Linked DNA regions of Methanococcus maripaludis. The main gene of each other region encodes a partner of the protein of the gene in region 2 in a complex. Links are inferred from orthologs where the notes say so. Each region holds a gene or a part of one and is shown on either strand. Other genes may lie near its edges.

Region 1 (16,512 bases), 140 kb from region 2 along the record:
TTGACAGAAAAAGAAGCGAAATTCCTCACGCAAACGACACTTCATTTGGTGTAGGTCACGCTCCACTCAGTACGACTGAAAAAATCGTTTTAGAAACTGAAAAATTATTAAACAGCGATGCTTTAAAAGCAGAAATCCCTGCAGTTGGGGAAGACATCAAAGTTATGGGACTTAGAGAAGGCAAAAAAATCACTTTAACAATTGCTATGGCTGCTGTCGATAAATATGTAAACTCATGCGCAGATTACGTAAAAGTTAAGGAACTTGCGAAAGCAAAAGTTGAAGAAAACGCTAAAAAATACTTAGACGGTCACGAATTAGAAGTATGCATCAACACTGCAGATGATGATGAAGACTGTATCTTCTTAACTGTTACAGGAACTTCCGCAGAAATGGGTGACGATGGTTCCGTAGGAAGAGGTAACAGAGCAAACGGACTTATCACACCATTCAGACCAATGAGTATGGAAGCTACAAGCGGTAAAAACCCAATTAACCACATTGGAAAAATCTACAACATCCTCTCAAACATCATTGCAGAAGATGTTGCTAAAATCGAAGGAGTAAGGGAATGCCAGATCAGGATTTTGAGCCAGATCGGAAAACCAATTACTGAACCAAAAATCCTCGATATTGAAATGATTCCTGAAAATGGATTTGAATTAGAAGATTTAAGCCCTAAAGCTAAAGAAATTGCACAGAAATGGCTCGACAACATTACCGAAGTAACTGAAAGAATTGTAAGTGGAAACGTAACCACTTTCTAATTAAATTATTTTTTTTCATTCATGTAATTTTTAACTACATCGACTATCTCAGAGATATTTTCAATTTTTACCTGAGCAGTTTCAAGCGCTTTTTTTGACACGTTTCCATTTTGAAGAGTTATAACTGATAAATCACTTTCTTCCATTGCTAAAATATCGTTTGAAGCATCCCCCACCATTACAACGGTATAACCGTCCTGTTTTAAATTTAAAATAAGATCTCTTTTTAATTTATGGTGGGCTTCGGGCATTAAACACTTATTTTCAACCCCAATAATATTTCCAAGCCGTTCTATGTATTTCCTACTGTCTCCTGATGCAATAAATACCGATACCCCCATATTTTCTAGTGTCTGAATTGTTTTTGAAACTTCCGGGAAGATACAGCCTCCGGTTGCAACAGTATACTCTATCCTACCCGTTATCGTATCAGCAATTATTGCTGAACCATAATCTGTTTCAATGTCAAACCTTTTTAAAACTGTTAGAGGATCCTGAAGTTCTTTTAATTTTGTTTCAATATCTTTAAAAATTCCTGATTGGTCAATTGGCGGGTTGCAGTAAGTAATTCCCCAGTTTACACTGTTTAAAAAACTCGAAATTAAAATATCCGGATTTTTATTATCCAGGACTTCGAGAGGGTTTTCTTTTAAAATTACAAGACTTCTTCCTTTTTTTTCATCTACTATGTCCACAGTCTGACAGTTACACAAAAACTTCTGAGTAACCACATTTTTGATAATTCTTCTTATGCTTACAAGAGTACCCGATGCATCAAAAACTACTGCAAGTTTCATGATATCACTAAAAATTGTTATACATTAAATATTATGTAATTATTATATTTTATAATTAACAAACTTTGGGATAACTATGGAAGAACTTCAGTTTAAAATAGCACTTGTTGGCCCGGAAAACTCTGGGAAATCGTCTCTTGTAAACTCCATTTTTGGAAAAAACATTTCAGAAGTTTCAGAAGTTGGTGGAACGACCAAAATGCCTGTAAAAAAATTTTGGGGAAAAATCAAAATAGGCAAACAAAAAATTAATCCAGATTTTGCAAAACTCACGTTTGTAGATTTAGGTGGGCTCTACGCAGGCGAAAATAGATCGGTTGTTATGGTTGGAAGTGTTCTTGAAAAAACATATGCTGAAATTGATGACTCGGACTTGATAATCCACATAATCGATGGAAGTACTGACTTATTCAAAAGTTTCGAAAAATTGCACCACTTATTGAAATTCCGATATCGAAAACCTATTATAGTAGTTATTAATAAATGTGATTTGATAGAAAATTCCAAACGAGAAGATTTGAGAAAGTATGTTGAGGGGAGATTGGAAAATAAGGTTTTTTTCACATCCTCAACCACATACGAAGGTATCGGGGAATTACTAAGTACCATCATAGAAATATTAAGAAGGTGATCTGTGTTGTTAAAAAAAATCAAAAAGATGATTTCAGGCGATACATTAAAAACAAGCAGTCCTGTACCAATTGAAGAATACGTAGAACTCCCTGTAAAAGGCTACGAAGGACTTGAAACTGTAAAAATTAAAGTTTGCGACTTAGAAGACTTTAAAGATGCAACGGAAATAGCTGTGTTAACTGAAGCAGGCTATTTAGTTATTGCAAACACGATCAACCTTGAAAGAGACATTGATGATGATTACGCAAAAGTTTTATCCAGTTTAAAAGAAAAAGTTGGAAAAACCGGCGGAAAAATAGTAAGACTCTGCGAAACCAAAGTTTTAGCAGTTCCTTCAAACACCACAATCGAAAGAATGGTAAAAGAAGAAACCCCGAAAACGAAAGAATAACTAACTTAAGTTAAATGGTGACTCGATTGAATGAAGATATCCACGTAATGGAAGTTCTCGGAAACGCGAAAGTTACCGTAAAAAATGGGAAAGTTGTCGATGTTAGCGATCCCATACTATCATTTTGTCCTCTTTTTGCAAAACATTTTGAAATTAAAGAAATTAACAAAGAATCAATCCAGAAAAACGTTGAATTTCGGATTGAAAGTTTTGGGCTATTTACAAAAGACAGAGTTGTTTTAGACGATTCCCCATTTGTTGGATTTGGAACTTCTGAAATTTTTATGAGCGCTTTAAATAAAGGATTTTTAGATGCTGTTGTTATTGTTTCAGACTGTGCTGGAACGGTTGTTACAGATAATCCAAAACTAGTTCAAGGACTTTGTGGAAGAATTTCTGGAATTATCAAAACTACCCCTGTAAAAGAAGTAATTGAAAAAATTGAAACTGCCAAAGGAATAGTTTTATCAAAAGACGATGCTTCGATTGATCAGATCAATGGCGTAAAACTTGCAATTAAAATGGGCTACAAAAAAATTGGAGTTTCTGTTTCCAATTTGAAAGATGCTTTAGAAATAAAAAAATTGGAAAAGAATGATGTAAAAATCATAACTTTTGGAGTTCATACAACGGGAATAAGGCTTTCAGATTATGACGATTATCTACAATATATCGATATAATCTCAGCTTGTGCATCTAAAAACTTGTTGAAATCAAAATCACTCAATATAAAAGCTCAGGCGGGAAGCGGAGTTCCAATATTTGCACTTTCACAGTCTGGAAAAGAACTTTTATTTGAACGGTTGAAAGAAATTGACAGGCCTATTTTGATAACTACAAACGAAACTCTACCTTACTTTACAGAACCTCCTCAATAATCTTTTTTATTTGGTGTATATCCATGTTCGCAATTTTAAAACTAGGAGGGAGCATCCTCTGCGATAAGAATACCCCGTACTCGATAAACTGGGAAAATTTAGAAAATATCGCGATTGAAATAAAAGAAGCAATTGAACACTACAAATCCAAAAATGAAGATTTTAAACTTATTATTGTTCATGGCGGGGGCTCTTTTGGCCACCCTGTTGCAAAAAAATATCTTAAAGACGGAAAATTTGTAGATATGGGCAAAGGATACTGGGAAATTCAAAAAGCAATGCGTAAATTCAACAACATTGTAATCGAAGAACTTCAAAATTTCGAAATTCCTGCAGTTTCAATTCAGGCTTCATCCTTTATCACTTTTGATACTAATTGTAGTTTGCACTTTGACACAAACGCAGTTGAAAAAATGCTCGATAAGGGATTGGTTCCAGTAATCCATGGCGATATCGTAATTGATGAAAAAACAGGCAATTTCAAGATTTTTTCTGGAGACCATGCGCTTCCATATCTTTCAAAAAAATTAAACCCGGATTTAAGTCTTCATGCATCTGATGTCGATGGTGTGTGGGATTCAAAATTTAAAATAATTGAAAATATCAATTCAAAAAATATCGAAGATGTTTTAAAATCGTTGAAACCATCAAATAAAGAAGATGTAACTGGCGGAATGCATCTAAAAGTAATGGAATGCTATAATTTAGGCATTGAAACGATAATATTTAATGGAAATAAAAAAAGAAATATATACAATGCCCTTTTAAAAAATGTAAAAGGAACACTGATAAACTAATTTTAAATTATTTTCTGTTTTTAACTTTAATAAAGTCCCCAAGTGTAAAATCACTTTCATCATTGTTTGCTTCGTAATTGTAGTCTCCTTCTTCGTAGAAAGAAATTCCAAGTGCTTTTTCGAGGATTTTTACGTATTTTTCCTCAGGTTCGATTTCGTTTCTTTCTATTTTGTGAATGAGAGATTCTTTAATTCCAACAGCTCTTGAAAGTTCTTCCAAGGTCATGTTTTTCTTTTCCCTTGCTTCCTTTACCAGAGAGCCGTAATCTTCGACCAGAGTTTTTAAATTATCAAACATATCTTTTCTAGGTCTTTTAACTGGTTTTTCTTTTATTTCAGTTTTGAATACTGCCTTTGGTTTTCTAGAATATCCTTTCGGCGACATGCCAAACTTTGCACAAGCCTCGCATACATTCATTTCTACGCCTTCTACTCTTGTTTTAATGATATCCTTAACCTCTTTTCCGCAGAGTTCGCATTGCATACCTACACCTTAATATATTAAATTTAGAGATATTTTTAACCAATTTATCCAGATTACATAGCATTTAAATGGTAAATGCTTCATTAGAGAATATATTTTCAATTATTTAATAGTATCTATTTTGGTATTTATATAGTATATCCATAAATTTATATAGCTCAAATAAATTATAAACATATACCCTTATTGGAAAGATGTAAAAATGTTTTCGATGGGTGTAAAAACTGTTTTGCGAGAAAAAAAATCAATGAGAAAGCGCTATATAGCATCATTTTTATCATAATTATTATGGAGGTAAATCATGAGTTACCCAGATGATTATTCCACAGATATAGAAAAAAATAAAATGGATTTAAAAGAATTTAAAGAGAAAACTCAGATTGCAGAGTTAGAAAGTAAAGTTTTGAGATTGGAATTAAAAAATAAAGATGTAACTAGAGAGAACGTACAAATTAAAAAAGAAAATGAAATATTAAAGCGAGAACTTGATAAATTAAGAATTCCGCCATTAATACTCGGCACAATACTCGACAAAGTAAACGAAAGAAAAGCAGTTGTTAAAAGTTCTACAGGCCCAAATTTCCTTGTAAACCTTTCACAATTTGTAGATCCTGAAGACATTGTTCCAGGAGCAAGAGTTTGTTTAAATCAACAGACACTTGCAATTGTAGAAGTACTTCCTAAAGAAAAAGACTACCGAGCTATGGCAATGGAAATTGAAGAAAAACCAGACATTTCCTTTGAAGATATCGGTGGTTTGAACAATCAGATTAGGGATATTAAAGAAGTAGTAGAACTTCCACTTAAAAACCCAGAACTATTTGAAAAAGTGGGTATCGTTCCACCAAAAGGAGTACTGCTCTACGGACCTCCGGGAACTGGAAAAACACTTCTTGCAAAAGCTGTTGCATACGAAACCAACGCATCATTTGTTAGAGTTGTTGGTTCAGAACTGGTCAAAAAATTCATCGGTGAAGGTGCAAAACTTGTAAGGGATGTTTTCAAACTTGCAAAAGAAAAATCACCTTGCATCATATTCATTGACGAAATCGATGCAGTTGCAAGCAAAAGAACTGAATCATTAACCGGTGGAGATAGAGAAGTTCAAAGAACTTTAATGCAGCTTCTTGCAGAAATGGATGGTTTTGATTCAAGAGGCGATGTAAAAATCATTGCTGCAACGAACAGACCGGACATTTTAGACCCTGCAATATTAAGACCCGGAAGATTTGATAGAATCATTGAAATTTCAATGCCTGATGAAGATGGAAGGCTTGAAATCTTGAAAATCCATACTGAAAAGATGAACCTCAAAAATGTTGATTTGAGAGAAGTTGCAAAACTTGCAGAAAACATGGTTGGTGCTGACTTAAAGGCAGTATGTACCGAAGCAGGTATGTTTGCGATAAGAGAAGAAAGAGAATTCATCAAAATGGACGACTTCAAAGAAGCTATCTCAAAAATTACAGGTAAAAAAGAAAAATGCAGTTACGATATGCCACAATTAACCGTAATGTACGGATAATTAACTACTATTTTTTTAAATTATTTTTATTTTAAACTTTTTTAAGTGATGTTTATGAAAATTGGAATTATTGGAGCAGGCCTTGGGGGCCTATTAAGCGGTGCAATTTTATCAAAGGAACACTCAGTTACAATTTACGAAAAACTTCCATTTGTTGGAGGTAGGTTTACAAATATTCCTTATAAAGGGTTTCAATTAACTACTGGAGCTCTTCACATGATACCCCATGGAAATGACGGGTATTTAGCACAGACTCTTCGAAGAGCAGGTAGTAACGTAAAAATAGTAAATTCCGTGCCAGATGGATACTTTCGAGTAAACGGAAAAAATCACGAATACAAGGACATTTTTGGACTTGTTAATACAAAGGAAAAATTAAAAGGGTTGAAACTTGCTGCAAGCCTAAAACTTGGAAAAATTGACAAAAATATGCCATTTGGTGAATTTTTAGAAGATATACCCCTCGCTCTTGCGGTTGGAAACTCGTTTAGCGGTTGGGCTTTGAGTTTAAATGCATATGACACCCCAATGTCAGAAGTTATGGAAATAAGTAGATTATATCATAAATTTGGAGGCCCCGGAATTCCAGTTGGTGGTTGTAAGGGCGTTATCGATAGCCTCGTTGAAATAATTAATAAAAACGGCGGAAAAATTTATACTGGTCATGCAGTAGAAAAAATCGAAATTGAAGGAAATGGTGCATTTATTGATTCAGAACCCTTTGACATAGTAATAAGCAATGCATCTCCAAAAGTAACGGAAAGCCTTTCAAATGTTAAATTTATTGAAAAAGAGCCAGTTCCGTCAAAAGGAATAAAAATAAATGTTGCAAGTAAATCGAGTCTTGTAGATGGTGCAAGTGTTATATTTACAACTGATTGCGAAAGAATTAACGGTTTAAACCAGCCTTCAAATGTCGACAGGAGTTTGACAAAAGAAGACTATAACTTAATAATGCTACATGCAACCCAGATCAAAAATAATACCAAAGAAGAAATAAACCTTGCTTTAAATGATATCGAATCATTATTTGGTGGAAAAGACTACGAAGTGATATCCATTCAAAGTTACGGTAATGGTTGGCCTGTAAATCATGCTTCAAATGGAACTGACCTAAATCCAATCGTTAGAGATAATCTATTACTTGTTGGAGATGGCGTAAAAGGGGTCGGGGGAATTGAAGTTGAAGGTGTTGCGATGAGTGTCATTGCAGTTTTAAACCATATTGAAAAATTAAAAAAATAATTTATTATCTTATTATTTTGACACCTGATGCTTTGAACATCACACATAAATTTTTATTTTCTTTAATTTCCAAAGCTTCGAGTGAATTTGGTGTTATGAGAACTTTTATATCAATGCCGCCAATATCCAAAGTTAACCAGACCAGATGTCCTCTTTTTTGGATTTCTGTAACTTTTCCATTGAATACATTTTTTGCGGAGCTGTCAAAACATTTTAAAGCAACGATTATACTTTCTGGCCTAATCGATATTTTTACATTCTCACCAACTTCTGCAATATCAGAAGAATATATCTTTACTCCAGAAACATCCAAAACTGAAATGTCATTTGAAACTTCTTCCACTTTTGAATCGAGAATATTTGTACCCACAAAATCTGCAACAATTTCGGACGAAGGATTTGAAAATACATTTTCTGGAGTTCCATACTGATAAACTCTTCCGCCCTTCATTATCAGTACTTTATCTGCAAGACTCCAGATATCATCGAAATCGTGTGTTACGTGGAGTACCGTTGTTCCATATTTTTTTATTGCATTTTTAACGAGTACCCTAATCTTTTCTTTCGTTTTAACGTCCAGTGCACTGAAGGGTTCATCCATAAACAGGATTTTTGGCTTTATGATAAGCCCTCTTGCAATGGATGCCCTCTGCATTTCCCCACCACTTAATGTTTCGGGTTTTCGGTTGAGAAGATGATCGATTCCAAGCAACTTTGTTATCTGAAGAATTTCTTCTTTTATGATGTTTTTATCCTTCAATTTCTTTTTAAGACCGTATTCAATATTTTCATAAACTGTCATGTGCGGAAACAGTGCATAATCCTGATAAATTATACTTATATCTCTTTTTTCAGGATTTAAGTTCGTTATCTCTTTTTCTTCTACAAATATCCTTCCAATTTCAGGAGTATAAAACCCAAGCGCAGTTTCTAAAAGTATGGACTTTCCACTACCCGTTGGCCCAATTATTGTTACGTAATCTCCTTTTTCAACACTTAAATTAACGTCCTCTAACTTAAACTCGCCCAGATTGATATTTAAGTTTTCAACTTTAACGAAACTCAAAATTTCCCTCCTTCGTATTTCTCAAATATCAAAATCGCAATAAAGGATATCATTAAGAGTACTATTCCACTCGAAATCGCCATTCCAAGATTTCCATATGACATGTTTAGATACAACGTTATCGGGAGCGTTTCTGTATACATGTACGTTCCACCGGCAAGCATTAAGACAGTTCCAAACGTACCCATGCATCTTGCAAAAGCAATTATCGATGAAGCAAAAATTCCACTTCTCGCCATCGGAAGAGTAACATTTTTAAAAGTTTCGAACTCGCCGTATCCAAGACTCCTAGAAACAAGTTCGTATCTCGGATTAATATCTTGAAAAGTAGAACATACAATCCTTATTGCATAGGGGAGTGCTGTGAAAATCTGAGCTACAACTATTCCAAGTTTAGTAAATACCACCTTTATTCCAAAAAACTCCAATAAGTCCCCGATAAAAGTTTGCCCAAATAAAAGCAAAAGTGCAAGCCCCAACACAAGTTCTGGAAATGCTATCGGTAAATCAAGTATTGCTTTGACAATACTTTTTCCAGGAAATGAATATCTAGATATGGCATAGCCTGTAGGAATTGAAAATCCCAAAACAAATGCTGTTGAAATTAATGATGAATATAGCGATACTTTAAGAGAATAGATCATTTCTGGATGAAATAACGCGGCAAACACGTCTTCAAACTTTGGAACTAAAATGAGTGAACTTATCGATAAAAAAAGTAAAAATGTAAACAAAAATGTCAGAAAAATTGACATTTTTTTAAAACTAATTAGTTGCATGGGTTAAAACCCCACTTCTGCCAGAGTTCAAATGATTCTTCGGAAACTACATAATCATTGAAAGCTTTTGCAAATTCAACATCCTCTGCCATGGTGGTAACTGCAGTAGGTATTGTTTTTATGGTATTTTGATCTTTTGGTATTTGAATAACTACAATTTTTCCTTCTGATTCTGCCCATGTAACCATGTCTTCCCAGATTATAGTCGCATCTGCCTGTCCTGTTGCTTCGTAGATTAAAAGCTGGTTTACAGTAGGCGTGAAAACTTCAACATTTACATTTACAGCTTCCCATATTCCATTCTTTTCACATATGCTTTTAGCAGTTTTTCCAATAGCACATGCTTGCGGGTCCCCTAAAACAACAGATACATCTTCTCTTGCTAAATCTTCAAGACACGTTACATTTTTAGGATTTCCTTCAGGAACCGCGATTACTGGAACGTGGTCGACCACAGTTAAAACAGTTTCATTTAATATGTATCCTGCTTTCATTGCATCTTCAGTATATTTGTATGCACCAGGAATAAATACGTCACATTCACCGGTTGTGGTTAAAACACCGAATACTTCAGCACTTCCACCGTAATGAACCTGAACTTTTGCCCCGGTTTCGTTTTCAAAGTTAGCAATTATTTCATTCATAGGTTTCATCAAACCTGCTCCACAGCACAATCTTAATGTTTTACCATCGTATATCTTTTCAGAGCCTGCATCTGCTGAATTGTCGGTACAGCCTGCAAAACAGGTTAGAAGTAAAACTCCAACAATTCCTAGCACCAATATTTTTTTCAAATTATCACCGATTTATAGATAGTAGTAATTTTGCACATATGTTCAAAAGTAAAAAAGTGCAAAAAAAATAAGGGATTTTAATTATCCCATTACGACTAAGTCGCTTAATTCTTCAGGAACATTTCCAATAGCGATTGCTGGGCTAATTGCAGGTTGTCCTGAATTTTCGAACACTTCAGGGTGTTCCAATACCATTTTTGTAAAACTAACTCCTTCTTCGTAGTCATCTGCATTTGAAGGTACAGTCATTCCGTAAACGATTGGTTTTGCGAGAATCGTACTGTTTTGACCTTCTAAAATTATGCTTGTTGTAGCATAATCATCTGCATTTGCATAGTTTCCGAGGTTAATCTCATCAGGAAGTTCTATGAATGATAAGTTGTGCTGATTTGCAACACTCTTGTATATGAATAAGTAATCGAATGCACCAGTTTCTAAGGGGCCCAAGAGGTCTACTTCTTTGCTCCTCATGAATACTTTGTCTTCGTTAACATCAATGGTTGAAGGGCTTCTTACAAGGTAAGTTCCATCCGCATTTTCATCAACCATGAAGTTTGAATTTTTAAGCATTAGATTGTCGTAGATTGTTGAATCTCCGTAAGCTGTTTCTGCAAGCTGTACTACCATCTGGGTTCTGTATCCGCAGGGGTCGTCATTAGGGCTTGAAAAACCGTATTTTACTCCATCCCTTTGGAAAATTTCATACCAGTTGTCTGATGTAATTTCATCGTAGTACTGGCTGTTTTCAGTGTATGCGATAACGATTTCATTTTTTGAAACCATTACGTACCAGTCCGCATAGTCTGGCATCATCATATCAGGGATTAACGTGTAATCTGCAGAAGCCAATATTTCTGCGGTTTTGTTGAGTTCAGTTATTTTTCTAACACAAGCGACACTGCCTGCAGATTCTCTCTGAACGTCCACGTTAGGATATTCATCCTCGTACAATGTTTCATATTCCAAGAAAGGAACTGCAAGACTTCCTGCGTGGAATATTTTTAATACCTTTTCTTCTGAAGTGGAATCAGAAGCACTTTGGTCAACACATCCGCTGAACGCGAGAACAAGTAATATCCCGAGCGTTGCAACGATATTTAATGATTTTTTATTCAAAATACCACCACCATTAGGTTAACACCTATCTTATGTACTTAAAAATTATATATACATTACTAGATGATTTCAGACGTAATATTTTATAATTAAATATATTATCTATGTGGACTAGGTAACCATAATTAATTACATAAAATAAAAAAGACTTTTTTAAAGATTTGATGATATTAATAACGATATAATATGATTTTTTTAAATAAAACGTTAAATCCGGGATAGAAATATTGATATATGTAGGAAAATAGAAAAGTAATAACAATAGTTTCAACGCAGTATTTTTGATTTTATTCAGTCTTTTTGGTGAGGCCATGTATGCGGAAATGTCAAAAGAAGAATTATTGAAAAGGTTTGATGGCTACGTAATTTCGAAAGACGTTAAAGAAAAGACAGAAGCTACCAAAATCTTAGGGTACCTGGGAATAAAAGAAATTAAAAGTCGAATGGATGAGATTTTAAAACTTACCTTGGAAAATGACATTTCAATAAGATTAAATGTAATAACTGCGTTTTCAAACATTTTAAACAAATTTCCGGAAGTTTTCAGCGAATTTTTATCCTGCATATACTTCACTACAGAGTTTTCGAACAACATTCTCTCAGAACATGCCAAACATGCGATAAAAGCTTTTGAACCCGATGTAATTGAGAGGCATGTTGAACATTTTAAAAACGGAATTTACTCAAAAAATACGGAAGAAAGAATAAAAGGAATAGTGGGACTTTCTTTGATTTCAAGATTCAGCCCGGAATTTTTAGATAAAGCATTATCTGAAATTGTAATGGTATCAACATATGATAAATCCGAGTTGGTGCAATTAATCGCACTTGGAACTCTTGACGACTTTTCACAACTTGATAGAAACCTTTTGAGATATTCCCACCTTGTGTTCAATAAAAAAATGGATACAAAACCAGTCAGTTCTGTTAATACCAATGATGAAATCTCCAAATCACTAACAGACCTCGCAATTTCAGAAGAATTGGGTGAAAATACAATAATTGAATTGTTAAAATACCTATCAAATGAAAACGATTTTTATTCATTGCTCGCTGCAATTTCACTTAAAAACAATATTTCAGAAGTTAAAAATGCATTTTCAAAATATCCTTTGATATTTAACGACCAAATTTCAAAATTCTATAAAAAACATTTGAATAATATACAAGAGCTGGTTTCATGCCATTTGATCTTGGATATGTGCTGTATTTTAGATATGGAACCTAAAAATGTGGATTTTGAAAAGATATTTTACTACCTAAAAAAGAATATTTCTGGAAAGGAGCATTTATCAAAAGCATACTCCCTAAAAATCCTTTATTCATTGTTTAAAATGAAAAAATTGGATTTAGATGAAAAAATTGATGAAACGTTTGATAATTATCCATTTGAAAATATTTTAAAGGAACATCCTCTATGCTATCACTTTGGAATGCCCCTTTTAATTGAAAAATATAATACCTTACCCAAAGTCGATAAAAATCCGTATTTAATCAGTTCTCTTGATTTAAAAATGCGCTACATGGGCCCTGCAGAAAGATACCAGTATTTGAAATCTACTGAAAAAAATTTTGAAAATGAATACTGGCTTGAGCGATACGAAAGTGCAAAAAAAATTGGAACGGTTCTGTATTTTGACGAAGCTAAAGACTTTATAAACTTTGACCTTTTAAACCAGATTCTTCATGATGAAGTATACCTCGTCAGAAATATTGGCATATGGATGCTTCGAATACTTTCAAAATACGATGTAAAAATCCCTGAAAAAATTATTTTAGAAGCAATCCACAACCTAAAAAGTCCTTACTGGGAATTGAGACTTGAATACTACTTATTCTTCAACGAATTACTGGAAAAAAATTCAGAAATACTGAAAAACTTCAATATTGCATCAAAACTTAAATTTAGCTTGGGAAATCTCCACGTAACCGAAGAACATTCTCCTTCAAAAGCCATTATAAAAGATATTCTAAATAAAATTTTAGACAATCTAGAAAACCGTTCGGAAAATTTTCAGAACGAATTAAAAATTGTAGATTATCCCGAATCATATCTTGAAAACCCCGTATCTTCTGCTGCATTTCTGGAAAAATTAAAGATAATGTTGGATAGTTACATCCTAAAAAATGATGAAAAAAATATTTCAAAAGTATTAAAATTCCTCGAAACATATGAATCAAAAGTAGATTCTTCATATTTAATCGAAGAACTCGTAAAACTAAAAAAAGATTATGAAAGTGCAGATCATTTACTAAATAATTTAAAAAACAGGTACAAATTAATTCCAAAATCCCTTGAAATTCAAATCTCAAACAGTCTGAATAATCCGATAATTGAACACAAAATCGACGGGCTTGAAGAAATCCTTGTTTATTTAAAAGAAGGGTTCGAACTCAGCGAAGAAATGAGTATGAAGATAAAAGAAATTTTAATAATGTACAGGGATGAAAAACTTACAAAATCCTGCCTCAATATTTTAAATTTGCAATCAGATCTTGAAAGCAGACGAATAGTTCTTGAAAAAGAAGAATTTGATACCTATTTAAACGATCTAAAGGGGATCAAGGGACTATCTGATGAAAAAATAAAAAATATATCTCCAGAAGAACTTTACGTAAAATTAAACCATATTTTACATAAAAAATCAGATTACGATTACGAATCGATTAATTTCAACGACATACTGTATTTTTTATCTGATTATTCAAAAATTCCTTCCGTAATATTAATTACAATTATCCTGAAAATTTTAAAAAATGTAATTCATGACCCAAACTCAGATTTTTTAAATAAAATAGATGTTGAAAATTCAGAACTTCTGGATGATTTATACTATCTAACACTTTCAACAGATTACAGCATAATTTCAAAAAATGCACTTTTATTAACTGTAGAAATCGTTAAAAATAAACCAGAATGGCTTTCAAAGAATATCGCAGGAAATTCAAAAAATAGGGACTGGATTATATTCTTAAATTTATTTTTAGATTATCCTGACGATAAAGTAGTTGGAGAAACTCTCGATGCACTCGATTACCATGCTAAAAATTCAAAATATTACGCGTTCTCAAAGGAATTTCTTGAAAAACTTATTGTCCTACTGGATACCTCAAGCTGGACAAATTTCAAAAAAATTGTAAAAGTACTTAGCGATTATAGTATGGATAAAGAACTTTTAAACACCATTTCCAAACTTCTGATTGAAAAAATTGAAAAATCAAACGATGATTCTAGATTGGTATTATTGAGATTCTTTAAAATTCAGGATGTATCCAAAATAGACGAAAATTTGATAAATAAACTTTTTGAACTTAAAAAGTCTGAAAATTACGATATAAAAAGAGATATTGAAGAGATAGAATCAAAAATTATCTGATAATTACTGGAGCCACAATATGTATCAGAATATGCCTAAAAAAGACCTTACACCACTTTTTGATAAGTTTATCGAATCTAACGAGTACAAGGAAAGAGCGGAAGCTGCAAAAATTTTGGGATATCTCGATAAAGAAGAACTTGGAGAAAGACTGCAAAAAATTGTATTATTAAATTCCGATAATAATATTGCAGTGTTGCTAAATTTACTTAGTTCCATCAAAAATATTCTTTTAAAATATCCTGAAAAATCCGAAGAACTTTTAATATATGTTTACATACATACCGAATTTTCAAACCACCTTGTAAAAGAGTTTTCAAGGCAGATCATAGATTCGGTAAACCCTAAAGTAATCGATAATATCGTAGTATACCATACTTCAAAATTATATTCGAAAAATAGGTTTGAAGTTGTAAAAGCATTGTTAGTATTGGGATTTGTATCGATATATTCTCCAGAATACCTTAAGAATTCACTTCCCGAACTTTCGATGATTTCACTATATTCAAAATCAGAACTTTCAAAAATACTTGCTCAAGCAATACTTGACGAATTTGAAAATATTCCCAAATCAATTATAAAAGAATTAAAATTTTTAATAGAATCTCCAGATATCGATGAAAATAGTTGGGATGACACAAATGACGCATTTAAAAAATTAGTGATAATTAATTTAAAAAAAGAAATTAGTGATGACGAATTTTTACTTGTTTTGAAACATTTAACTGATTCAGAAGAAAAAAATGCAATTATATCTGCAATTACGCTTAAAAAATATGTTAATTTACTAAAAAAATTAAATGAATCTGAAAATGAAATTTCGGAAATATATCCCTCAATTTACAATGCATTGGAAAATAAAAATGAAATCGATGGATTGAATGCAATTTTAACTTCTGCGTACATAAGAATACTTGTTAATTCAAACATTACTTCTGAAAAAGCCTTAAAACTTATTAAAAATTTAGTTACTCGGTATTTAAACCATGATAACTATTTAATCAGTAGTTATGGGCTTGAAATGCTAAATTCTTTTGTTTTATTGAAAAATAGTGAACTGAATTTAAATATTGAAAAAATTCTCGAAAATAACAATTTTGGAAATATTTTAAGATATAACAGTTTAAACTATTATAGTGGAATTAAATTAATCGCAAATTTAGGACTTTATGATATAGTACGTCCGGAAATAAGCCCATATTTTAATGAAAGTCTCGTAAATGAATATGCTGAAGTTCCAAAAAGTATGAATTTTGAACAGTTTCGATCTCTTGAGAAAAAATTTGACAGCGAGGACTGGTTTTACAGGTTTGAAATCGGAAAAAAACTGGGTAATCTCACATATGCTGTTCCAAATGATATAAAATACAGCTATGGTTTAATTAACTCAGTCCTTAATGACCGTGTATATCTTGTAAGATCTGTTGGTGTATGGATACTTCACATCATTCTAGATAGGGGTTTTAAAATCCCTGAAAATTTGATAATTGAATCCATCTCGTGTTTTGATGATCCAAATATGGAAATACGGCAAGATTTGGCAATTTTTTACAATAAGTTACTTAAAAAATATCCTGAAATCTTGAATAATGTTGAAATAAAATCTAAATTTCAAAGCGCCCTTACAACTAAATATTTTACAGACCGATTTAATATTGTTCGGACAATTTGTGAAGATACCTTAAAATTAATTCCTAATTCAAAGGATTTAATCGGTTATGAAAGTAAAAATCTGGAAGAAAAGTTTGAAACACTTGAAAAGGCGTTGGATAATTTCGAACTTAAAAGATCTGCAGTAATCCGGCTTAAGGTAAAATTGAGAAGCTACATTAAAACAAAAGATAGCGAAAACATATTAAAAAT
Region 2 (16,399 bases):
AATATCGGTGGAAAATTAAGATATTAATTTTACATATTGCCCGAAAATCCGAATACTTTTTTAAATATATTTAAATATATAAATATTGTTTTCCAAAAATAAAAAAGAAGGAAGGGGAATTACATCATTCCTGGCATTCCGCCCATGCCACCCATTCCGCCCATGTCGCCCATGTCAGGGCCTCCTCTTAATTTTTCTGCAGCAATTACATCGTCGATTCTGAGTAACATTTCTGTTGATTCAGCTGCTGATTGGATTGCTTGTGTTTTAACTCTTAATGGTTCAACAACACCGTTTGCACACATGTCTTCAACTTCTCCAGTGAATACGTTTAAACCTGCGCACTTGTTGCCGTTGCTTGCGTGTGCTGCTCTAACTCTAACGAGGATTTCGATTGCATCGAGTCCTGCGTTTTCAGCTAAGGTTCTTGGGATTACTTCTAAAGCATCCGCGAATGCTCTAACTGCGAGTTGTTCTCTTCCGCTGATTCCTTCTGCGTATTCTCTTAATTTCATGGATAATTCAACTTCTGTTGAACCTCCACCAGCTACGATTCTACCATCTTCGATCGTACAGCTTACTACACCAACAGCATCATCTACTGCTCTTGCAACTTCTTCGATTACATGTTCAGTTGTACCTCTGATGAGCATTGTAACTGCTTTAGGGTGTTTGCATTCTTCTACGAAGATCATTGAGTCTCCGGAGATTTTTCTTTCTTCAACGAGACCTGCATCACCCAAGTCTTGAGCTGATAAGTCTTTGATGTTTGTAATTACGTTAGCACCGGTAGCTTTAGCTAATTTTTCCATGTCGGATTTTTTAACTCTTCTTGCAGCTACGATTCCTTCTTTAGCTAAGTAGTGTTGTGCTAAGTCATCGATTCCTTTTTGGCAGAATAAAACGTTTGCACCGCTTGCTTTGATTTCAGCAACCATGTCTTTTAACATTTTTTCTTCTTGTTCGATGAATTCCATTAATTTTGCAGGGTCAGTGATTCTGATTTCTGCATCTGTTTCTGTTTCTTTGATTTCAATTGCACAGTTTAAGAGTGCAATTTTTGCGTCAACAACTTTTTTAGGCATTTGAGCGCTTACTCTTTCTTTGTCAACTAAAACACCTTTGATTAATTCGGTGTCGTCGATTGATGCGCCTGATTTTTTCTCAATTTTGATTAAGTCTTTGTCAACTTTTCCGTTTTCGTCAACTACTGCTGAAACTGCGTCAACGATGATGTCAGCTAATTGTTCTTTAGCTTTTTCAGCACCTTTTCCAGTAATTGAGGTCATTGCGATTTTTGTTAAAATTTCTTTGTCTTGAGCTCCAACTTCGCAAGCAATTGCTTTTAACAATTCTTGAGCTTTTGCTGCAGCCATTTGGTATCCTTTTACAACAATTGTTGGGTGTACATTTTGGTCCAATAATTCTTCAGCTTTTCTCAATAATTCACCAGCAACTACAACAGCTGTTGTTGTACCGTCGCCAACTTCTTTTTCCTGTGTTTTTGCAACTTCGATTAACATTTTAGCTGCAGGGTGTTCTACACTCATTTCTCTTAAGATTGTAACACCGTCGTTTGTAACAACAACGTCCCCTAAGTCGTCGACTAACATTTTGTCCATTCCTTTTGGACCGAGTGTTGATCTTACTGTTTCTGCGATGATTCTTCCCGCTAAGATGTTCATTCTTTGAGCATCTCTTCCCATGTATCTCTTCATGTTTTCAGGTAAAACTCCTGGTTGTGCCATAATTACACCTCTGTTTTAAAAATGTTGATTGGTAAAATGTACTGCTTCGGTATGTATATGACTATGAAGGTATATATAAAGATTTTGATTTAATTTTTCTAAATGATGTATAAAAGGGGTTATTCATGCAATATTTTAACTATACGTTCTATATCTTTATTTAACCATTCAACAATCTTTCCACAAAGTCTTAAATCTTCAAGAAGTATGGTTTTTTCAATATCCTCTTCGGAAACATTTCTAACTTTCTCTTTTTTGATTCCACTAATGAGTTTATATTCTCCAAGATATTTTTCAAAACCATTATCTGTCACGATATATTTTCCGCGATTAACCGAATAAGCCCTCATAAAACCACCAAAAACTAGTCTGTTGTAATATTGATTAAAACGTCTGCATCTGTGTGTTTAGATATAATTTCATTTAAATTATTTTTAATGTAAAAAGTATCGAAATTATTCCCCAAAAGTCCAAAAAACTTTTTTTTCTTTACATTTATATTACATATACATTTTAATTGATTTTTTTCATTATATATCTCCAAATCAAACGTATGCTGAACACTATTCAAATATCCATCTAAAAAATTACTGACTTCCCGAACCACGATTGACTTTTTAAATTCAATATCCTCTTCGGATTCAAAACACGATTCTACGAGCGAATCTATTTCCTCATCAGTTGGAGCTTTGATATTTAACTGTTTTAATAGACTTTCCCGATCAAATTCCTGTTTTATAACTTCTTTTTTAGGTTCGAGACCTATATCATGATAATTATTTGAAAAAAATTCCATGTCCTGTTCATTAAGTAAATATATGGAAACTTCAAATTCAGTTATATTACGGTATATTTTCTCATCAAAAACTTCCAAAGCGGATTTACCAGTATATCGCATCAATCCACTTTTTAAATAAGAAAACTTAGGTTCTTTATCATCATAAACCGTGTAAAATTCATCGATAGAATATCCTTTCAATATTTCTTTCGTGTCCCCGCAAAGTTTTTCAAATTCTCCAATACATACCTTAAAATCATCTAATCCAGTGTGATTTTTTAAAAAATACATCGAAATCATATTTTTTATTGCAAACGTTAAATATTCTCCAAGTGTGCTGAAATATTCTACCTCTTCTGGGGAGTATTTCAATTCATTCTGTAAAGTTTTATGCGCAATATCTAAAGCTGTATTTCTAAGTTCCTTGAATTTCGTTAGAATCTTGATTATCGACATTACAATTTTTAAATCAGATGCAAAAACCGGCTGTTGAAGTGCGATTATCTTTATACACTTTTTTTGAATTTCGTTAGATATGTCTTCTGCAGAAAGCAAAGAATCTATTGCAGCCTTTGCCTTTTCTTTATCGTTTGTTACATGTGCAAAAACAGCGTTATTTATCCCATTTGCAGTGATTTCTCCAATTCCGACAATAGAGCTGTCTATTTTTTCCATGTCTCGTAAAAATGATTTTCTTAACATACCACTACCTTTATTCATATTATATGAACATATATTCTAATAATTATACTTTTGTTCAATTAATATGTAAAGTTTTCGAAAAAATTGATGTGTATACGATTTAAATATTTGTTAAAAAGTAAAAAATGAAATGTAAAAAACAAAACACTTGACTCTAAAAAATAGAAATTATTTCTTTAATTCCAAATTTAATTCTTCAAACAGATTTTCCTGACCGATGTCAATTTTTCCATCGTTTGCAAGGTATAATGCAGGCAAAAAATTCTTTATAATTTCTTCTCTGGTCTTAAATTTATTCTGAAATGTAAATTTTCCGCCCGATTTTTTAAGTTCTAAAACCAAAAATTCCATGATATCCGAAATATCGTCTTCTTCAATCATCTCTTCGACGAGATTATACAGTGCAGTTGGCCTTACAACTTCTCGTTTTTTTCTTGGCTTTGTATCCTTAATTTTTTTAAGTTCCGTTTTAAGGGTACTGATCAAACCATCTAATGTCATGCTTTCGGGATTAACCTCTTTAGCTGTTTCTTTTTTAGGTTTTTCTACAGCTTCAGGCTCGGTATAATCGTCATCTCGATAATCATCTTCGTAAACTTCTTCCTCTTCTTCATTAAATGCATTTTCACATTCACCGTAGAGTACCTGCGATTTTAATCTTAAAAGAATTCCTGCAACTAAAACTACATCGGCAGATAGCCGTATATCAAATCTTCTAAGTTCTTTTATTGTTCCAAGGTATTCATCTGTTATTTCGGAAATGTTGATATTCCACGGATCAACATCCTTTTTTTCAATGCTTTCTTTAATGATCCTAACCCAGAGGTCAAACTCCATTTTATCATTCCTTGAATTTTAGACGAAGAAATATAATGCAACGAGGGGAATAAAGATTGCAGCCCAAATTAAGGAATTCCATCGCATAACCTTTGAGCCATCAAATGGATATATTGGAATCATATTGAAAAATGCTAAAAATATGTTTACGTAATATCCAAATCCTGCAATATCGATGTAATATCCTGAATAGTATATTGCAGGTATCGGAAGAACCATAAATAAAATTGCAAGTACAATATTTGTTAAAGGCCCTGCTATCGAAATTAAACCGTTTTCTTTTGTTGTTAGGTAATCTTTATGGATATACACAGCACCTGGTGCAATAAATGTAAATCCAAGAAGTACCTTTAAAAATAAAGCAATTCCAAGTCCCTCATACCAAGCCCTAAATTCACTCCATGCTCCAAAATGTCTTGCAACAGTCCTGTGTGCTAGTTCGTGAAAAATAAATGCAATTCCAACGGTAATTAATGCTGCAACATATTGCAAAAGAAATCCCAAATTAAACGATGGAAATCCTCTCGGCCAGACCACTACGAGAGCTATTGCAAGTGATGAAATCAGCAGATCTTTTAATTCAATGCGGTTAAATCCAAAAATTCCCTTAAATGAACTCATTATTTTTCACCAGATAATAATCCAAAATATTCCTCTTAAAATACTTGACCTTATCTTTATTTAATCTACTTAAAATAGTAAGTGCTTTTAAAGTAATTTATCTCTAAAAATATAAAAAAATCGTATTTTAAAAATTAAAAAATGTAAAAATGAATTTTTAATTAATTGATTGGAACTTTTCTTTTGTATTTAATAGATACAATATCCCCGACATTTACAGAATTTTCGCCATCAGTTATGGTTTTTACAACTGTTTCGTTAATATTGACAGATACTTTTTTGTAATATCCAAAATCAACCATTGATTCAACCTTTCCTTTAATATATTCTTCAGTATCGGTATCTGCATGTTTTTTTACCAATATTTCTTCAGGAGCTACCGCAAATGATTCTTTTTCTTCATTTATGACATTGTAACCTAAAAAATTAGCTATTTTTTCATTTTTAGGAGTTCTGAAAATTTCGGAATCTCCAAAATCATTTAATTCCCCGTTTATCAATATTGCGATCTGGTTTCCAAGTGTTTTTGCTTCTACAAAATCGTGTGTTATGTGTATTATCGGAACCAGTTCTCCAATTTTTTTCAATTCTGAAATTACATTTTCTTTTATGTTCGTATCGAGTGCAGAAGTTGGTTCATCGAGGAGTAAGATTTTAGGATCGAGTACAAGTGCCCTTGCTATTGCAACCCTTTGCTGTTCCCCACCACTCAACGTCGTTGGTTTTCTATTTAGTATATGACTAATCCTTAAAAATTCAGAAATTTCTTCTATTTTCTGTTCAATTTCTATTTTAGGGTATTTTCTAAGTTTCATTCCATATGCAATGTTGTTATAAACGTTCATGTGTGGAAAAAGTGCATAATTTTGAGGAACGTAACCAAAATTTCGTTTTTCTGGAGGTATATCGGTTATATCTTCACCATCAAAATATATTTTTCCAGAATCAGGTTTTAAAATCCCGGTTATGCACTGAATTATAACTGATTTTCCAGCACCACTCGGGCCGAGCAGTATACAGTAATTATCCCCAATTTCTAAATTTACACTTTTAAGTTGAAATTCTTTCCAAGATTTGCATAAATTTTCTAATCTAAGCATAATGCACCCCGATTAATTCTTAGTATATCTCACAAGTCTAAATACCGAAAATAAAGCAATGCTCAGCACTATCATAATTACAGAAATTGGTTTTGAAGCGCTAAGCCCATATTCATTAAATCTATCCAAAATTAATACTGGTGTCGTCTTAGGGAAATATGCAACAATCAATATCGCCCCAACTTCACTAATACCTCTTGCAAATGTCAAAATACTTCCTGAAACCATGTTATTTTTGATTAAAGGTAAGGAAACACTAAAAAAAGTCTTCATTCTTGAAGCACCAAGTGTCCTTGAAACATTTTCAAGCTCCTCTTCAACCATTAAAAATCCATCCCTTCCGCTGTTAACCATATAAGGAAGTCCAACGTAGAGCATTACTACAACGATTCCCCAGAAATTGTCAACAATTTCAAAACCGATATCTTCGATCCCCCTTCCAATTGAAGTCCCGTAAAAGAATGCTAAAATCATGATACCAATCACAGAGTGGGGAATTGCCATTGGAATATCGATAATTGCCTCGATTACATTTTTTCCAGTAAAATGATATCTTGCAAGCAAATACGATAGAGGAATCCCTAAAAAAATCGCGAGAACAGTTGCAGTACCTGCTGCTTTTATACTTACAAGAAGAGATTTAATTACTTCCGAATCGTGAATTGCACCTTCAACATTTCCTGGATTTAAAATCATGTTTAACAAAGGAAGTAAAACAAATGAGAGTAAAAATAGTGAAATTACCAAAAATAACAAATTAAATCCTTTATCTGCCTTCAAATTATCACAACACACCGAATTATATGTAAATAGCTAGAATTAATATATTAAAGTAATGGTAATTATAATTCATTAATTATTTTTCAAATAATACCCTTTTTTATAAAATAAGATTTGAAATTATCTATACTTCTAACTTATGGCTAATTTAAGGTGATGTTAATGCATTTTGTCGACGTTTTGAATATCGGAAAAGACATAATTAAGGCCAATAAAAAAAATGCAGATAAAAATAGGAAAATATTGGAAGATCACGGGATTGCTGCATTTGATTTCATGGGTGCAATTGGAAGCGGTAAAACTCTTTTAATAGAACACTTGATCAATAATTTAAAAGATGAATACAAAATCGCATGTATTGCTGGCGATGTCATCGCAAAATACGATGCAGGAAGAATGGAAAAACACGGTGTTAAAGTTATTCCCTTAAATACGGGAAAAGAATGCCACCTTGATGCCCACCAAGTCGGACATTGTTTCCATGATTTAGACCTTGATAATTTAGATATTATATTTATCGAAAATGTTGGAAATTTAATATGCCCAACAGATTTTGATCTTGGAACGCACAAACGAACTGTTGTTGTTAGTGTCACTGAAGGGGACGATACCGTTGAAAAACACCCTGAAATATTTAAAACCGCAGATTTGACAATAATCAACAAAATAGACATTTGTGAAGCTGTTGGTGCAGACCCTCAAAAAATGTTAAACGATGCAAAAAAAATCAACAAGGATATGGAAGTACTTCTTACAGCAATAAAACATTATCAAGGCGTTGAAGAAGTTGTTAATTTCATTAAAAAAACAGTTGAAGAAGTTAAAAATCAAAAATAACTAAATTCTTTTTTATTTTAAATTGCCATTACTTCGACGAATTTTGGCTCTTTTGCAGTCTTTTCATACCACATACTAATTCCAACATACGCGTTACCTTTTTTTCCAACAACATAATCGCAATCGCATCCGATGTCTTCAAATCCACTTTTAACACCTTCGAATGCAAATTCATCGGTATAAGTATCTGAATCTCCGAGTAAATCGTTTATTTTTGTAGCCATTTCTAAAATATCATCTTCGGATGCCAATTCAAATCCATTTTGAACGAGTTTTTCTGTTAAATATTCTTTTATAGAATTGTATTTTTCAAATTCTGGATCCCTACAAACGCTTCTTACTGAAAGAATTCCTTCTTTATTTATTACCGGCTTTGACCCTTTGAAAGCTTCCATTGATTTTACAAGTCTTCCCATAATCATGTTCAAATTATTCATAATACTCACCTAACTTTCAACTTCGTAACCCTTTTCTTTGGATTTCTTCTTTATTATTTTAAAGGCTATTGATCCAATAATCGTAACCCCAATGTATGATATCGATCTATCAAGAAGGGTTCCTGCTGCCGCATTTGAATAAGGGATTTTAAAGAAAGAATACATTGCAATCATTGCAGTGTCACTTGTTCCAAGACCTCCCGGAAGAGTCGGTAAAATTCCAACAAGCAATGCCACGAGGTATGTTGATGCAACCGAGATAAATGCTACATGGGTACTTATTGCAATAAATAATACATAAATTCTAAAAATATCTAACATCCACCAAGCTGATGAAATAAACAGTGATGTAATCATTCCTTTTCTATTTCCTTTAAAGAATATCATTGTTTTTTGGAACTTGTCTATCGTATCCCTAATTTTTTGCTCATTTAATGTTTTAGAAGAAAATTTAGTAACAATTTTTGCAATTTGGAGTGTTATTTTAAAAGCCCACTCTTTATGCATTGCAATATAAATTATAGAAACTGTTAGGGATACAACTAAAATCCACGCCAAAGCAAAAGCTTGAGTGTAAACTACGCCTTTTAAAGCGAAATATATTAGTACAAAAAAGCTGAAAATCAAAAATATAACACTATCAAGTATTCTTTCGATTATAACTGCTGAAAATGAAACGTGATAAGGTATTTTTTCTAATTTTGACAAATAATACGCCCTAAATGGTTCACTTCCTCCTTTCATTGACGGAGTTACGTTGTTTATAAATTGGCCCATGGTAATTAATAGAAGAAGATTTTTAGGGTCTGCACTGTGGCCATTTAATTTTAAAAGGTAGTTCCATCTTATTGAAAGGACGTACAGGGTTACCAAATAAATAAAAACCGCAAATAAATAGATTCCAACATTTGCCGATGCCAAAACTGCATAGACTTCAAAAATGCCTATTTTGTAAATTATAAAAGAAATTATGGAGATACCGAGTCCATATACAACAATGTTTCTTAAAAGCCTGTGCTGTTTTCTGTCCATCTGATCCCCGAAAAAAATAAAGTAGGTGATTTATTTTATCTAACTAGTATTACTTAATTCTTTAATACGTATTGTATTATTCTCGAAAATGCAGGTCTTGAAATTGAAATTCCCATTAAAACACCTGCGATAGTGGTTATTGCAAATCCTTTGAGCATTCCAATACCCATCACAAACAATGGAAGCATTGCCGCAATTGTTGTAGCCGCTGCACCGAATATAATGAAGAACGCCCTTTTAATACTTTTGGTTACTTTTTTAGCTTCACCAGCAATTGTTTCATCGGTGATAACTATTTGGTGATCAACACCCGTTCCCACTGCTGCAATAATTCCTGCAATTGATGCAAGGTCAAGTTTCCAGCTGATGAGTGATGCAAAACCCAAGATTAAAAGCACTTCTGAAAATCCAGTTATAAGGATTGGAAGAACTATCTTTGGATTTTTATATCTAAATGAAATAACTGCTGCAACTGCAATGAATGCAAACAATCCTGCAATTACTGATCCTTTTATAAATTCTGATCCCAAAGTAGGGGATACCGAACTGATGTATTCAATCTGTACTTTTACAGGAAGTGAACCTGATTGTAAAGCTGTGTAAATAACCCAAGCTTCATCGATATCATCTTCAGTTGGATTTGATCCTGCAACAGTTATTACTTGACTTTGGTGTATATTTCCATCTGCAAGGTCTGCTGAAAGAATCGGGGAACTTATTAAATTATCATCCATGTAGAGTTCTACAGGATATCCTCCTTTTCCGTAAGCAACATCTGCAAAGTTTTGTGCCCCGTCAAGAGTTAATTTAAATCCTACCCCGTAACCTGAAGCAGTTGTTCCAGGTTCTTCAACATAAGATATATCTTGCCCTGTGTATGCAGTCTGGTTATCAATTATTGCAGTAAATACCCCTTGTTGCGTTAAAATCTTTTTTATTCTGTCTAAATCCGCACTTTCGGGTATTTCAATAACTACCTCGTCACTTCCCCTAGGGTAAATTCTAACGTCACTAAGTCCATTTGTATTAAGCCTACTTGTTAATATTTCATTTACAGTTGTCATTTCAGATTCTGAAAGCTCAGTTTCAGTCTGTAAAACTATTGTAGAACCACCACTTAAATCTACACCAAAGGAAATCCCCTTAAATGCAATAAGTAGCAAGGAGGCCAAAATACATACTAAAAGAATTATTACTTTAGGGTCTTTTAGCAATTTCATTCTATCTCCTCGTTAAATTACTTCCCTTTTTTGTATTCGGTCATATAGTACCTTAAAATCCCTGCATTTGTCATCCAGGTAAGCATTAAATCGCCAATCAATCCGATAAGAAGTACTGCTGCGATATTTGCAAGTACATCTGCTGCAGGAACCACGAATGTAACTACGAGATACAATACCGCCATTGCAAAAATTGTCGTGAGCGACATTGTTATTCCTGTTTTCATTGCACCAGAAATTCTCTCATCAAGCGTCCCCGTTCTCCGTTTCAATACCCTTGTTGTAAGCATGATATCTGTATCGACACTGTAACCAACAAGCATTAAAAGTGCCGCAATTGTTGCAGTTGAAATTGGAATGCCAAATAAACTCATTCCCCCTATTGCAATTGCCATATCTGATGCTGCTGCAAGAATAACAGCCCCACTTGGAACAGGTGTTCTAAATATTGCATAAACAACAATTGCCATGAATATAAATGCAAATCCTACTGCTTTCATTCCTTCTTCCCAGAATTTACCGCTCAAAACTGAACCAATTTGTTTTTCAGTATAGCTTAACTCTGAAAGGTCTTCCACGTTAAAAAATTCTTTTACTACTGCCCTTACTGAATCCACGTCAGTATCAAGGCCTGATTTAATTACAACAAATGTTCCGATTGAAGACTCAGATATTTTGACTTCTGAATCGGGTAATTTTTCTTTTAAGACGCTTAAATCTGTGTTTTCAGATGCGAGGATACTTATTTCAGTTCCCCCACTTACGTCAATGCTTTCTTTGAGCCCATGTACCGATACAAGGGCCAAAGATAGTAGTGCTAAAATTAACGGAATAATTGTTAACACCTTATAGTTGATATTCATCCTCTCCCTCCAAAAATAGAGTTCATAACATCAATTATTAAAAAACAATATTATTTAAATATTTATGAACTATAAAAAACGAATATATGGAAATTATATTGGTGCTATCATGGAAACAGATTTAGGATACTTACTCGATAAAATTATGGAAACTTCTGAAAATAAAGGTTTTGAAACTGAAGTATTTATCTCAAAAGGAAAACACTTTAGTTCAGAGCTTGATGGGGAAAATTTAGATAGTATTGAGGAATCTGATGACTTTGGAATTGGAGTAAGGGTTATTAAAGATAAAAACGTTGGATTTGCATATTCCTCTAAAAAAGACGTTGATGTGGTAAATAAGGCGATGGAAAATTTAATTTATGATTCAGATACAAGTTTTTCGATCCCTAGAAAATACAAACATCCAAAGGGAATGTTATATGATAATGTAAAAACCCTGACTGAAAAAGAGTTGATCGATGCACTCTTTGAAATGAAAGATATCTTAAAAGAAAATAAAATTACAACCGTGAACGGAGGAGTTTCAAATTCTTACGGATATTCGAGAATTTTAAATTCAAACGGGGTTGATGTTGAAGAAGAAAATACCTACTACTCTGCATCAATTGCTGGAATCAATAACGGGGAAACTGCGTATGACTATTTAACAAAAAACAATATTTTCGACGTTAAAGAACTTGCAGAAAACGTTGTAGAATTTTTGAAAAATCCAAATGCGATAAAAACGGAATTTGAAGGAAATATCGTGTTAGATCAGAGAGCTTTGAACTCACTTTTAAGTTACACACTTATTCCTGCATTTAACGCTGAAAATGTTCAAAGAAATAGGTCAGTTTTAAAAGATAAACTCGGTGAAGAAGTATTTGGAGAAAACATCACAATTGAAGATGATGGAACAAGAGATTACTCGCTTTATTCCGCAGTTGTTGACGGGGAAGGAACAAGAACTCAAAAAACAATGCTTATTGAAAATGGTGTTTTGAAAAACTACCTCTACGATATAAAAAGGGCAAATATCGAAGGAAAAGAGTCAACCGGAAATGCAAGCAGAGGATATTCAAGCCTTCCATCAGTAGGGCCTACAAATATCGTAATTGAGCCTGTTGGAAAAATTGAAAATATTGATGAATATCTTTACATTAACACATTAATTGGAACGCATACTGCAAACCCGATTACAGGGGACTTTTCAGTTGAAATCAGCAACAGCTACATCATGAAAAAAGGCGAAAAAACACCTGTTAAAAAAGGACTTCTCTCAGGAAATATCTTTGAAATCTTAAAAACTGCAACTCCGCTCGATAGAGTTGAACAAAGAGGAAAATTAATTTCACCACCACTTTTGTTCAGTGGAAAAATCCTTGTTTAATTAAAAACTGATAATTAACTATTTTTTTAAATTTATTTTTGTAGGGGGTTTGATGAAAAATTTTGAAAAGCTGCTTTCGAAACTTGATATAAAATTTAATGATTTAGATATATTTAAACGAGCATTCATGCATTCTTCGTACGTAAATGAACAGAAAAATACCAATTTAGAAGATAATGAACGATTGGAATATTTAGGGGATGCTGTTTTAGAGTTAATAATTAGTGAATACCTGTTTAAAAAAGAAAGTTTATCTGAAGGAGAAATGTCTAAATTGAGGGCAAAATACGTCTGTGAAAGTGCACTTTTTACATATGCTAAAAAGTTAAAATTTAACGATTATGTGCTTTTGGGAAAGGGCGAATTAAATTCTAAAGGATACAATAAACCCGCAATAATTTCGGACGTTTTTGAAGCATTTATCGCAGCAATATATCTAGATCAAGGGCTAGATTCAGCTAAAAAGTTTGTAAATAATCATATAATTCCAATTATTGAAGAAAACTCAAAAGAATTGTTTATAGATTATAAAACCAGATTGCAAGAATTTCCTGAATTAAACAATAAAACTATCGAATACATAAATTTAGAAGAAGTTGGTGAACCCCACGATAAAAAATTTATTGTGGCTGTAAAATCTGGGCGAAAGATGCTTGGAAAGGGGACCGGAAAAAGTAAAAAAGAAGCTGAAATGAAAGCTGCTAAGAATGCACTTTTAAAACTTGAAAAAAATAAAAATTAATTAAAAATTTAAAAAAGTTTAAAATTATTCAAAGACAAATTCTACTTCAGTTAATCTTCTTTTAACTTCGTTTAAGATTCTGTCTTCTTCTTCGATTGAAATTTCACCGTCTTTGAATGCTTCAAAGCATGCTGCCATTCTTACAAAGTGGCCTGCATCGTCCCAAGGCACGGTTGAAATAAGTTTTTCTTTTATCATGAACTGTGAGAACTCTTCAGCATTTGCAAATTTAGCGCCGTCTTTTGTTCCAATTGGAGCTTTCACGTAGAGGTAAAATGTTCCTCCGGGCATTTTTGCGTTAAATCCTGCTTCGTTTAAGATTTTAACCATTTTTGAGAGTCTTCTTTCGTATTTTGCCCTTGTCTTTTCGGTGATTTCAGGGTGTCTTAAACAGTGAATTCCCGCTTTTTGAATTGGGATGAACTGTCCGCTATCGTAGTTATCTTTAACTGCTGCAAAGCCCCTTACAATAAGTTCGTTTCCTGCAACAAATGCAAGTCTCCATCCGGTCATGTTGTATGCTTTTGAAAAGCTGTGGATTTCGACACCGACTTCTTTTGCATCTTTTACTGTAAGGAATGAAAGCGGTTTGTCGCCGTAAGTTAATGCAGCGTATGCTGCGTCTTGAAGAACAATCAAATCGTTTTCAAATGCGAAATCAACTGCTTCTTTGTAGAATTTTTTGGTAGCCTGAGCACCGGTTGGGTTGTTTGGGTAGTTTAAGTAGAGGATTTTTGCTTTTTCCCTAACTTCTTTTGAAATCGCATCGAGTTCTGGCAAGAAGTTATTTTTTTCTAACAATGGTAAGGTTTCTACACTTCCACCGTACCATTTGGTGTGTGTTGCAGTGACCGGGTATCCTGGAACTGTCATTAAGGTTACATCGCCAGGGTTGATAAATACTGATGTGATGTATGCTAAAGCAGGTTTTGATCCGATTGAGTGAACTACTTCGTTTACAGGGTCTAAATCTTTAACTCCAAAAATTTTTTCCATGTAAATTGGGATTTCGTCTTTTAAAGCCTGAACTCCGTTGTCAGAATATCCTCTATTTCCGTGTTTTTTTGCTTCTTCGCATAAAACTTCAACTACGGACTCGTCAGCCATTTCATCAGGTTCCCCAACACCCATGTCGATTAATTCCATGTCAGGGTACTTTAATTTCGCAGCCTGTTTTGCTCTTTTAATTTTTTCGAATTTGTAGATTACATCTTCTTTTCCAAAGCTTTTGCCGCCAATTCTTTCAGCGAACAAATTTTGAATGTAACTTTCCATTTTAACACCCAAATAAGTGATTTTTAGTAAATAAGCGGTTTTCATATAAATAGTAATGCATTTAAAAATATGTAAATGGATAAATTAAATCCTTTCGCTAATTTTAACTATTTTAACACAAAGTAATTTCCAAGTTCGATTACATTTAATGCCCACATCCTTAGATCTCGAAGCAGTGCAGAATTGTCATCATAATATTCGTAATCTATGTAAAATACATAATTTCCAATTTCTTTTTTAGAAGGTCTTGATTCAATCCTTGTTAAATTAACGTTTCGGTACTTAAATACGCCCAAAACTTCATAAAATGCTCCAGGCATGTTTTTATTTATCTCGATTACAAGGGATACTTTATTTGGTTTTAAATCGGTTTTAAAATCCTTGTTTTTATTGCAGATCAAAAAAAATCTTGTAGTATTGTTTTTATAATCCTGAATGTTTTCATCGAGAACTTTTAACCCATAAATTTCAGCATTTTCAACGCCACAAATTGCTGCAAGTTTTTCGTCTTTTTTCTCTGAAACTATCTTTGCAGCTTTTGCGTTGCTGTCAACCGGCGTTATATCCCAGTTATTTTTTGTAATGTAGTGTCCACACTGTGCGAGTGCTTGCGGGTGGGCTAAAACTTCAGTTATTTTTTTAATATCGTAACCAATTAAACAGTGGTTTATTGAAATATCCACTTCACCGAGAATTTTTACTGGAAACTCCAAAAGAAGGTCTTGTGTAAGCGATACTGAACCACCAATTGAATTTTCAGAGGGAACCACCCCAAAAAATTCAGAATTAGTTTCAATTGCCTTAAATACATTGTAAATTGAATCTTCAAACTGGATTTCATCATCTTTTATTGCCTTTGAAAATGTAACAGCCGCTTTTTCACTGTAACTTCCCTTTGGCCCGAGACAGCAGATCATTTTTTCACCATTCTGCAAATTAGAAACTGTCCTTTAAATTTCAAAATCTTTGAAATTTTTTCATCATTTTTAAAAAATAAATCTATTATTCTTTTTAAAATAAGTTTTGGAAACACCTTGAAGAAAGGATGTAAAAAATAAAATGAGTTTATGTATTCTATTTTAAAATCCTCTGATTCGATACCATTAAAATCTGATTTTGAAATTAAATTGTGAGGTATTTTCCATTCCACAAATATTTCATCATTTATTATTGAATCAGAATTTACTACAATAAAATAAGCATTTCCATCTGTTTTTAAAACTCTTTTTACCTCAGAAATTGCTTTTTTAAAATCAACGTGCTCTAAAACATTGATACATAAGACCGAGTCAAAAATACCGTCCTTAAATGGCAGTTTTTCAATATTTGCACAGATTTTATTTTTTTCTATTTTAAATTTTTTTAAAAGATTTAGTGAAAAATCGAGGTAAATTGTATCAAAATCTCTTGTTAAGTCGTAAAATGAACCAAATCCGCAACCGCAATCGAGTATTTTAGTATTTTTGCGATTATCAAATAAAGATTTAAAAAAGTCATCTTTTGAAATTATTTTAAAAATGAGGTTTTCTTCAAACTCCATTAATAGTTTTAAGTAATCAGGATACTTTGAAACATCCCAATTTTCATAGAAATCTTTTACTTCATCTGATTTTAATTTATTCATAAAATTTCACATTTAAGGCTGTAAACAATAGTGCCTTCTGGAAATACAGCTATTATCCCTTCCCTAATTTTTGCTAATTCTTCATCGCTTAATTCTTCATCAACTTCCTTGTCAAGACAAAAACCTGACCTGTAATAACAATCCGGTTCATAAATGGCTGCAAACTCAGGAAATTCTAAAGACAAAACTTTTAAGTCCTCGCCTAAAAGTTCAACGAGTTTTTGAAGGACCCCCTCAAAATCTATTTCTTCGGGGTTATAAAATACTCCATCTATCATCATTTTCATACATATCCCTTAACAGCCACAGATGTATTCTTTTTCAAAGTCGAAAAACACGGTTTTTTCATTTCCGTCAGTTATCATGAATTTTCTGTCGTTTTTAACTTCTCCGCAAACTGCAGATGCGATTCCTGCAAATTCGAGTCTTTC

Evidence for each region.
Region 1: the proteins of wtpB (region 2) and wtpA are in contact, whole or in part, in a crystal structure (PDB 2ONK), measured with the Archaeoglobus fulgidus proteins. The link is inferred for Methanococcus maripaludis from one-to-one orthologs. Residues at the interface, in WP_010877607.1 of Archaeoglobus fulgidus: Asp44, Pro45, Ala46, Leu107, Gly111, Ser112, Ser113, Lys123, Val125, Asp126, Tyr208, Tyr209, Leu216, Glu219, Arg220, Tyr221, Leu222, Ser223, Glu224, Gly225; in WP_010877608.1 of Archaeoglobus fulgidus: Arg75, Glu79, Leu80, Arg144, Ser202, Glu203, Arg204, Lys209, Met213, Ile214, Arg215, Leu224, Glu226, Ser227, Gly228, Glu229.

What each region holds. Positions count from the first base shown.
Region 1 is NZ_JACDUL010000001.1:449,305-465,816, forward strand. What follows is about bases 9,256-12,193. They hold wtpA (tungstate ABC transporter substrate-binding protein WtpA), read right to left. Parts: upstream 11,273-12,193; coding sequence 10,238-11,272; downstream 9,256-10,237. Other genes in these bases: HNP90_RS02580 (ABC transporter permease), read right to left, coding at 9,256-9,362; modA (molybdate ABC transporter substrate-binding protein), read right to left, coding at 9,353-10,156; HNP90_RS02595 (hypothetical protein), read left to right, coding at 11,584-12,193. In the rest of the region: HNP90_RS02530 (methionine adenosyltransferase), read left to right, coding at 1-767; HNP90_RS02535 (HAD family hydrolase), read right to left, coding at 773-1,564; HNP90_RS02540 (Era-like GTP-binding protein), read left to right, coding at 1,641-2,195; HNP90_RS02545 (cell division protein SepF), read left to right, coding at 2,202-2,588; HNP90_RS02550 (methanogenesis marker 8 protein), read left to right, coding at 2,615-3,466; HNP90_RS02555 (isopentenyl phosphate kinase), read left to right, coding at 3,490-4,263; HNP90_RS02560 (multiprotein bridging factor aMBF1), read right to left, coding at 4,271-4,747; HNP90_RS02565 (proteasome-activating nucleotidase), read left to right, coding at 5,049-6,272; HNP90_RS02570 (NAD(P)-binding protein), read left to right, coding at 6,327-7,517; HNP90_RS02575 (ATP-binding cassette domain-containing protein), read right to left, coding at 7,522-8,583; more of HNP90_RS02580, read right to left, coding at 8,580-9,255; more of HNP90_RS02595, read left to right, coding at 12,194-14,649; HNP90_RS02600 (hypothetical protein), read left to right, coding at 14,669-16,512. UniProt on the Methanocaldococcus jannaschii protein: Part of the ABC transporter complex WtpABC involved in molybdate/tungstate import. Binds tungstate and molybdate.
Region 2 is NZ_JACDUL010000001.1:318,493-334,891, forward strand. What follows is about bases 4,683-7,507. They hold wtpB (tungstate ABC transporter permease WtpB), read right to left. Parts: upstream 6,567-7,507; coding sequence 5,799-6,566; downstream 4,683-5,798. Other genes in these bases: HNP90_RS01775 (site-2 protease family protein), read right to left, coding at 4,683-4,686; HNP90_RS01780 (ATP-binding cassette domain-containing protein), read right to left, coding at 4,848-5,786; hypB (hydrogenase nickel incorporation protein HypB), read left to right, coding at 6,729-7,403; HNP90_RS01795 (DUF2120 family protein), read right to left, coding at 7,421-7,507. In the rest of the region: HNP90_RS01750 (prephenate dehydrogenase), read left to right, coding at 1-27; thsA (thermosome subunit alpha), read right to left, coding at 120-1,748; HNP90_RS01760 (hypothetical protein), read right to left, coding at 1,868-2,098; HNP90_RS01765 (DUF2226 domain-containing protein), read right to left, coding at 2,113-3,228; HNP90_RS01770 (segregation/condensation protein A), read right to left, coding at 3,397-4,065; more of HNP90_RS01775, read right to left, coding at 4,084-4,682; more of HNP90_RS01795, read right to left, coding at 7,508-7,840; HNP90_RS01800 (flippase-like domain-containing protein), read right to left, coding at 7,850-8,872; HNP90_RS01805 (preprotein translocase subunit SecD), read right to left, coding at 8,926-10,092; HNP90_RS01810 (protein translocase subunit SecF), read right to left, coding at 10,110-10,955; HNP90_RS01815 (TldD/PmbA family protein), read left to right, coding at 11,065-12,327; rnc (ribonuclease III), read left to right, coding at 12,380-13,069; HNP90_RS01825 (LL-diaminopimelate aminotransferase), read right to left, coding at 13,094-14,344; pheA (prephenate dehydratase), read right to left, coding at 14,452-15,261; HNP90_RS01835 (class I SAM-dependent methyltransferase), read right to left, coding at 15,258-15,968; HNP90_RS01840 (hypothetical protein), read right to left, coding at 15,965-16,255; HNP90_RS01845 (methanogenesis marker 2 protein), read right to left, coding at 16,265-16,399. UniProt on the Methanocaldococcus jannaschii protein: Part of the ABC transporter complex WtpABC involved in molybdate/tungstate import. Probably responsible for the translocation of the substrate across the membrane.